DNA from 4 places in the Thermoanaerobacter siderophilus SR4 genome. Region 2 is predicted to be linked to each of the others. Evidence: a T-box and tRNA genes for the amino acid it is inferred to sense, from the RefSeq annotation. Region 2 holds a T-box; the other regions hold tRNA genes.
The links. The T-box of region 2 lies ahead of leuS (leucine--tRNA ligase). A T-box ahead of a tRNA ligase gene usually reads a tRNA of that ligase, here a tRNA-Leu.

Region 1 (2,205 bases), 840 kb from region 2:
GATTATGAATTTGAAGTTGTTTTAAATAAACCTGTTGCAAATCCAATAGCTTTGTTTACTTTTCCTATTCTAGCTGAGCACCAATATAAAGGTAAGGAAGATATTTTAAATAAAGATATTGTACCTATTGGTACAGGGTCATATAAGATATCTTCTTACAGCGTTGGCAGAGAAATTATTTTTGAAAGAAATCCTTATTATAGAGGCGACAAACCTTATATAGATAGTATAGTGTTTAAAATTGTGCCTGATGAAAATGCTATGATAACATCTTTTCAAAGCAAAGAAGCAGATTTTACTTTTTTAAGTGACATAGACTGGGATAAATACAAAGAAATTTCAAACGTAAATATTTATAAATACGTTATGCAAGATTATGTATTTATGGCCCCTAATTATCAAAAGCCAGCTTTGAAAGATTCAAATGTCAGGAAAGCGATGTGTTATGGAATAGATGTTGACAAAATTTTGAGAGATGTATATTTCAGTCATGGGTTAAAGTCATGTATTCCCGTTCGCCCTGATTCGTGGCTTTATAGCAATAAAATAGTATCTCATAATTACGATATAAAAGAGGCAAATAAAATATTAGAGGAAAGTGGTTGGAATTTAGTTAAAGGGATAAGGAGCAATGGAACTTATCAGCTCAAATTTGATTTGCTGGTAAATGCAAATAATCCATATTTGATTAAAGTTGCTAAAATTATAAAGAATAATTTAAAAGATGTAGGAATTGAAATAAACATTGTACCAAAAGATTGGAGCAATTTACTAAGTTCTGTATATTCGGGTAAATTTGATTTGGTGTTAATGGAGTGGAATTTAAGTTATAATCAAGATATGTCTACAATGTTTATGACAAAAGGCAAAGACAATTTTATGGGTTATAGTAATTCTAAAGTTGATGAAATATATAGTAGAATTTTTTATGATTCAGAAGAGAATTCTTTAAAAACAGATTATCAGGCTTTGGAACAAGTTTTTTTAGAGGAACAACCCATAATTGGCCTTTTCTATATTGAAGGAGCAGTTATGGCATATGACAATGTAAAAGTTGTGGACCCTACTGGATTTAATGTTTTTAACAATATAGAAAAATGGTATATCAAAAAATAGGTATTGACACTGACCTAAAAAGATTATATAATTCATAGTGTGACGAAATTAAATAAAGCGTGCGGTGGTGGCGGAACTGGCAGACGCGTACGTTTGGGTGTACGACTACTCAGTGATGGATATTTTAATTGAAATGATTAATAGGTTTGCCACCTTGACAAACGAGTTAAGTGAGCAGTATAATAAAAACGCAGGCGGGCGTGCTGGAATTGGCAGACAGGCATGTTTGAGGGGCATGTGAGAGATAATCTCGTGTGGGTTCAAGTCCCACCGCCCGCACCATAAATAAAAGAGAAAAGAGGCGTTAAGCCTTTTATTTTTTGTCACACAAATTATTAATTTTTTATAAAATATATTAAAAAAAGATTAAAAAATTTAAGAAAATGTAATGTAAACATTGACTTTGACTGTAGGATATGATAAGATAAGACAAAAGGACAAAATATGCAATCTTGCCGAATCCGAAAGGTACGGAGGAACCGCTTTTTGGGGTTAATCTGTAGCTTTAAGCTGCAGTAGGGATACCTTCTGTCCCGCACCCGACAGCTAACTCCGGAGGCAATAAAGGAAGGAGATTTGCAGTGGATCAGCGAATAGGAAAGATGATTTTTGGAATTTCTGTGTTTGGTGCGACGCTGATTGGTAGCTCTTTTTTGAACCCAGCGTTTGCGGAAGGACTGGGAGTTGGAAAGATTACAGGCAATTATGTAAATGTGCGGACTCAAGGAAGCTTATCAGGAAGTGTCATTGCCCGCTTAAATTGGAATGACACAGTGACTGTGTTAGATAAGGAAAACGGGTGGTACAAGATAAAGCTTTCTGATGGAAGAGAAGGATGGGTTTTTGGTGAATATTTATCCGTAAGAAATTCTTCTAATGTCTCAAGAGGAGATTCGGAAAAAGCAGCAAGTGTTGGTATAGTGACAGGTAGTTACGTTAATGTGAGAAGTGAAGCGGGTTTATCTGGCAGCGTTGTAGCACAGCTTAACAAGAATACTACAGTGAATGTGTTGGGTAAACAAAATGGGTGGTATAAAATAAAGCTTTCGGACGGAAGAGAAGGATGGATTTACGGAGAATACTTAGCAG
Region 2 (2,205 bases):
GCAAATTCATAATCTCTTTCATCATGGGCAGGAACAGCCATGACACATCCTGTTCCATATGTTGCAAGGACGTAGTCTGCTATCCAAATAGGAAGTTTTTCTCCCGTCAGAGGGTGTATAGCATAGGCCCCTGTAAATACCCCTGTCTTTTCTTTTTCAGTAGACAACCTTTCAATTTCACTTTGTTTTCTCGCGTATTCTTTATACTCTTCAACAGCTTGTTTATATTCTTCTGTAGTAATTAAATCTACAATTTCGTGTTCTGGCGCGATGACTACATACGTCGCTCCGTACAACGTGTCAGCTCTTGTAGTAAATACCTTAAATGTCAGGTCTTTTCCGTCTACTTTAAATTCTATCTCTGCTCCATCCGATTTTCCAATCCAATTTCTTTGCATTATTTTTGTTTTCTCAGGCCAATCAAGTTCATCCAGTTTTTCAAGGAGTTCTTCTGCATAAGCAGTTATCTTAAAAAACCACTGAGTCAAATCTTTCTTTGTAACTTCAGTGCCGCACCTTTCACATTTTCCGTCTATAACTTGCTCGTTTGCAAGAACAGTTTGGCAGCTTGGGCACCAATTCACTGGAGCTTTCTTTCTATAGGCAAGGCCTGCCTCAAAAAGCTTAAGGAAAATCCACTGTGTCCATTTGTAGTACTCCGGCAAGCAAGTTATTACTTCATAGTCCCAATCAAAAGTTGCCCCCATTTCCCGTAGCTGCTTTTCCATCGTTCTTATGTTTTCCATGGTGGAATCATAAGGATGTATTCCAGTTTTTATCGCGTAATTTTCTGCAGGAAGTCCAAAGGCATCAAATCCCATTGGATGAAAAACCTCATAGCCTTGCATTCTTTTCATTCTCGCCCAAGAATCAGTAGGTCCGTAATTGTACCAATGCCCTACGTGAAGCTTTGCACCCGAAGGATAAGAAAACATCTCAAGGCAATAAAGCTTTTTATCTACATTTTCAGGATTAAACTTGTAAAGTTTTGTCTCTTCCCATCTTTTTTGCCATTTTCTATCAACATCCACTGAGTAAGCCATAAACCTCCACTCCTATCTATGATTTTTTAGCAAACTCGATTTTATTAAAAAAAGCCTTTCATCCGTAAGAGACGAAAGACTTACACTTCCGTGGTACCACTCTTTTTGGCATAATGCCCACTCAAACCTGTAACGGCGGTAACCGTGCATACCTACTACACTTCAGTATGCCTGCTCCGTGGCGAGTTTCGGCATCTTAGGCTACCGTTTTGCACCCACCAACGGCTCTCTTAAAGCTTACAATGCCTACTGCTCCACTTCATCGCATTTAAAAAATTGATTTGTACATTATTTTATTACAAAATAGGAATAAATGCAATATCATTTTAAACAATATTATTGTAAATCAATCACTAATTGATGATGTTTTGTAAAAAAGTTTCTATAGGTGAGAAAAGTAACACTAAAACATGAAATCGCTACTGTAGAAGCCAACATAAAAGTAACCATTATCTGGTACTTAACTGCATCAATAGGGTCTACTCCACCCAATATTAGCCCTGTCATCATTCCTGGAAGCTGGACGATGCCTAGAGTTTTCATGCTGTCAACTGTTGGAATCATCCCTGTCTTTATCGCTGTCTTTATCACTTTTTGAGCTGCTTGCCTTGAAGTTGCACCAAGTGACAAATACGCCTCTATTTCCTCTGACTTATTTTTTATTTCGTCTTTTAGCCTTGAAACAGCAAGCCCCGATGCCACCATTGCATTACCTATTATCATTCCTGACACAGGTATAACTTCCTGGGGTCTAAAATGTATATTCCCAAATAAAATAAGCAGAGAAATTGTAATCGCGGCACTTAAGGCAATTGAAAAAGTGATAAAATAAAAACATTCGGTATTCCCTTCCCTCTCTTTGAAGCATTATTTCCAGCAACTACTATCATTAAAGTCACCATTGCCAAGGTAAATAAAGCATTATTTGCAGCAAATATGTAGTGTAAAATGTATCCCACTATTGTAAGCTGCACAACCGCTCTTATAGTACCTATAACTATTTCCTTTTCAATCCCCAGTTTTTGGTAATAAGAAACAAAAATTGATATTAGCACAAGACTTGACGCCAATGTCAAAGACAATACACTCATTTAACTTCCTCCTTTAACTTGCCTTGTATAAACAATTTTGTAATTTCATTTTGGGGATTTGTAAAAAAATC
Region 3 (2,205 bases), 1.1 Mb from region 2:
CCATCCCACATCTCTTTTCTTAAATTTTCTAAGGTCTTCCCTGTAATTGATAAATAGCTATTTAAATCCAAACCTTGATATCTCAAATTATAATCTAAATCCCTCAAAGAAATATCTATTTGCCTTTCCACCATAACATCTGGTATATCAACTTTTGCATTTTCCACAACTTTCATTACTGCTTTTTCTTTCATCTCATTTTCTGCATCTAATCTATTTTTCTCTTCTAATTTCTTTCTTATGTCGGCTTTTAACTCTTCTAATGTCTCAAACTCACTTACATCTTTCGCAAACTCATCATCCAATTCAGGCAATTCCTTTTTATTTAAAGCCTTAAGAGTGACTTTAAAAACAGCCGATTTGCCTCTTAATTCTTCTACCCTATAATCTTCAGGGAAAGTTACACTTACATCAAAAGTGTCATTTACATTATGGCCTATTATTTGGTCTTCAAAGCCAGGAATAAAAGTATTGCTACCTAATTCTAATTCATAATTTTCCGCCTTGCCGCCTTCAAAAGGCTTGCCATCTATAAAGCCTTCAAAGTCTATTACAGCAATATCTCCACTTTCTGCTGCTCTTCCTTCAATAGGTATAATTCTCGCATTTTGCTGCCTTAATTTTTCTAATTCGTATTCTACATCCCCATCGTACACATCATACTCTATTTTTTCAATTTCTATGCCTTTATATTCACCTAACTCTACCTCAGGCATGACAGGTACAGTTGCTTCTAAAATCAAGTCTTTTCCTTTGCCGATTTGTAAAATGTTAATATCCGGATAATCTACTGGCTCTAAATCAAACGTTTTAAGAGCTTCCTTGTACGCTTCGTCAAAAACATACTCTACAGCATCTTCGTAAAGGACACCTTCACCATAATATCTTTCTACAATAGCTCTTGGCGCTTTCCCTCTTCTAAAACCCGGTACATTAAATTTTGAAGCATTCTTTTTAAAAGCAAAATTTAAACCCTCTTCAAACTTTTCACTTGGTATTGTAAGTTCAATCGTCGCAATACTTTTCTCTAATTTTTTAAGACTCGCACCCATTAAGTAAATCCTCCTATTCTCTTTCTTTCGTATAAAGTCTTCTAAACTTATAATATTATAACATAAAAAAACGGTGAATCAAACTCAAGTTGTCATAATTTTATGCAAAAAAAATAATGCCTACTGCATTATTTTCCTGTCAAATATATATTTTTCTCCCTTAAATTTTTATTGGTGCGGGCAAAGGGACTTGAACCCCCACGGGTAACCCCACCAGATCCTAAGTCTGGCGCGTCTGCCAGTTCCGCCATGCCCGCATATTAAAATGGTGCACCATTAGGGACTCGAACCCCAGCCCCGCTGATTAAGAGTTTACACAAGACCATTTTATCAAAGTTTTTTTAATATGTCAAGAATGCCTCTAAGCAGGATCGCATTTCCCTTTTAATAATTTTAGAAGTACTTCAGGGTCATTTTCTTTTTCAATCATTCTAGCCTCATCTTCACCTCTATGAATAATATTTCTGACTACACTATCTGCTAATTTTGAAATTTTTAGCTCGTTAATTTCTCCATATGCTTCGTACAGTCGTTCATCTTGTATTACAAATGCATGCAAAAATATCCAAGTATACGTTCCGCCGTAGGATTCCAAAAAGTTACGTTTCATTTGTCGTTAATCATGATAATAGCATTGGGGGAGTATTAGAACGCTCTCATACTGACATTATCGCAGAATACTTTTAATATGACAATATCACAGAATAATAACACATTTTTCTTTTTACTTATTGACAATGCAAAGAAAAATAAGTATAATTAAAGTAACAAGTAAATAGAAAAAAAGGCAAAGGCGCCTTTAGAAAAAAGGTGCCTTTGCCTTTTTTAATTATTAGCCATCAAATTTAAATTTCCATCAAACTTTATACCAAATATTATCCCCTAAAAAACCTTTTTAAAATATGCAGACCATTTTTATTATACCACAAATTAATTCAAATTTGAAAAAAGGGGCACAAGGAGGTGAAAATGGTTACTAATAGGACGTCCCTAATGTATACTGAATATTTTAAGAAAAATAGAGAAAAATGAGAAAATTGTAGATATGCTTTATAAAATGATTATAATTGATAGCCAGCAGAATTTGCAGTGTATTTGCACCCTTTTAAAAAGGAGAGGGGTGTAGCAGGACAGGTTATGTGCTTATAGCAAA
Region 4 (2,205 bases), 360 kb from region 2:
AATAATTGTATTCTTTAGTCTTATCATAAGGCAATAGAAAATTAACTACTTCCACATCTTTAAAAATTTCTCTTTCTATTGCTTGCAATAACTTATCAAATCCAATTTTATTTTTTGCAGAAATATAAACTTCTCTTTCATTTCCTTTAGGTACAACTTCCAAAAGGTCAATTTTATTAAAAACATTTATCTTAGGGGTATTAATAGCCCCTAAATCTGAAAGAACCTTTTCTACAACCTTTATCTTTTCCTCCATATCTGGTAAAGTCACATCAATTACATGAAGCAATAAATCTGCATATTTAACCTCTTCTAGCGTAGATTTAAAAGCCTCCACGAGATCGTGAGGCAACTTTCTAATAAAACCTACAGTATCAATCAAAATTACTTCTCTCCCTGAAGACAAAACAAGTCTCCGCGCAGTAGGATCAAGTGTTGCAAATAATTTATCTTCAACGTATACTTCTGCATTAGTTAAAGCATTAAGCAGCGTGGATTTTCCTGCATTTGTATACCCTACTATAGCTATCACAGGAATACGGTTTTTCTTACGCCTTTCCCTTTGTAAGCTTCTGTGCCTTTCTATTTCTTCTAACTTCTTTTCTATCGCTTTTATTCTATTCTTTATATGCCTTCTATCTGTCTCTAATTTTGTCTCACCAGGACCCCTTGTACCTATTCCTCCACCTAATCTTGAAAGTTGTCCACCAAGACCTGCAAGACGTGGCAGCCGATACTTCAATTGGGCTAATTCTACTTGTAACATTCCTTCTTTTGACTTTGCTCTTTTTGCAAATATATCAAGAATAAGATTTGTTCTATCAATAACTTTTACATTTAAAAAGTCTTCCATATTTTTAATTTGTGTACCAGTAAGTTCATCATTGACAATGACAAGGTCAACTTCTTGATTTTCAGCAAAGAATTTTAATTCTTCCAGCTTTCCTTTACCAATATAGTGAGCTTTGTCAATTGTATTGCGCTTTTGTGTCATTACTCCTACTACTTCAGCTCCAGCTGTTAAAGCAAGTTCTTTTAATTCTTCCATGCTTTCTTCATCTTCAGGTGTAGAAATAATTCCTACTAAAATAGCTCGTTCTATTTTCTTATTTCTGTTTAACTCTTCCATAACATCACCAACCTTGAAAAATGTGCTGTAAATATAAATATATCACAAATAAAGGAATTTATAAATAATGAAATAGGTAAATTAATAGCACTTTTTATAAAAAGGGTATTGAAATTTTCATTAACCTGTGATAATATATGAAATGTAGTAACTTGCCGAAGTGGTGGAATTGGCAGACGCGCTGGACTCAAAATCCAGTGGGGCTCACACCCCGTGTGGGTTCGACTCCCACCTTCGGCACCAGAAAAATCAAGAAATGTAGCCGTTAGCACTTTGCTAACGGCTTTTGGTTTTTTATATCACTTTGCAAACATTTTGCAAACATAAAAAATAAAAGCAGATAAAAATAGATAAAATAAACGTACTGGCCTCTGTTATATCGTTACCCCTAATACTACATAAGCTGCTCTATTGATAATATGACCGTCTGTTCTTACTTTGTAATGGATGGCATCCATAAATATGAAAGTGTATATCTTTTCTAATGGCCTTGATTGCCATTTTTTTAACTCTCTTTTTGCATTGGGATGAGCCACATTTCTATCAGGCTCCTTTTTGCAATCTTTTCAATTGTCTTTTCTATAATTTTGCTCTGTTTTTGCTCTTGCCTTGCTCTTTTTTCTTCTGCCCAGCCTTTTGTTTTCTCTGCAAAGTACCCATTATACTTAATGCCTTTTTGTGCAGCAAAATCTCTTACTGATTCATAATCGCCTAAAATAAATTCTTTTTTAAAATATCCCAATTGTACCTTGCCACATCGCCTCACCACCTCAAATATGCATGAAAAAAGAGCCCCTCTGACCTCCAATTTGTAACTATGCTCGTTATAATATCTTTTCATTCTATGCACTTATTTTTTTACTTAACATATAATATTATTGTTCAAAAAAATTTATTATTGGAGGTTGAATTATATGGAATTATCAATCGAGGAAATTAAAAATTATTTTGATTTCAGTAATAAAAAAGATGAAGGTCAAACTCATAACCATGAGTTTTTAGGTAGTACAAAATTAGCTGCAGAAGACAAAAAACGAAAACAAGAAGAAAAAGAAGAACACAATCACCGTTTTGCA

Region 1: it has a tRNA-Leu gene. The T-box ahead of leuS (leucine--tRNA ligase) is inferred to sense a tRNA for this amino acid. The anticodon was not compared.
Region 3: it has a tRNA-Leu gene. The T-box ahead of leuS (leucine--tRNA ligase) is inferred to sense a tRNA for this amino acid. The anticodon was not compared.
Region 4: it has a tRNA-Leu gene. The T-box ahead of leuS (leucine--tRNA ligase) is inferred to sense a tRNA for this amino acid. The anticodon was not compared.

What each region holds. Positions count from the first base shown of each region.
Region 1 is NZ_CM001486.1:1,931,050-1,933,254, forward strand. It holds gene THESIDRAFT1_RS09455 (peptide ABC transporter substrate-binding protein) at 1-1,116, shown strand, start outside; tRNA gene THESIDRAFT1_RS09460 (tRNA-Leu) at 1,311-1,398, shown strand; cyclic di-AMP (ydaO/yuaA leader) riboswitch at 1,560-1,692, shown strand; gene THESIDRAFT1_RS09465 (C40 family peptidase) at 1,698-2,205, shown strand, end outside.
Region 2 is NZ_CM001486.1:233,783-235,987, forward strand. It holds gene leuS (leucine--tRNA ligase) at 1-1,043, opposite strand, end outside; T-box leader at 1,108-1,315, opposite strand; partial or broken gene THESIDRAFT1_RS01180 (ABC transporter permease) at 1,380-2,134, opposite strand; gene THESIDRAFT1_RS01185 (ABC transporter ATP-binding protein) at 2,131-2,205, opposite strand, start outside.
Region 3 is NZ_CM001486.1:1,697,298-1,699,502, reverse strand. It holds gene tig (trigger factor) at 1-1,052, opposite strand, end outside; tRNA gene THESIDRAFT1_RS08325 (tRNA-Leu) at 1,225-1,309, opposite strand; gene THESIDRAFT1_RS08320 (hypothetical protein) at 1,414-1,662, opposite strand.
Region 4 is NZ_CM001486.1:2,409,954-2,412,158, forward strand. It holds partial or broken gene hflX (GTPase HflX) at 1-1,129, opposite strand, end outside; tRNA gene THESIDRAFT1_RS11980 (tRNA-Leu) at 1,284-1,372, shown strand; partial or broken gene THESIDRAFT1_RS13090 (transposase) at 1,507-1,641, opposite strand; gene THESIDRAFT1_RS11985 (hypothetical protein) at 1,635-1,970, opposite strand; gene THESIDRAFT1_RS11990 (YmaF family protein) at 2,044-2,205, shown strand, end outside.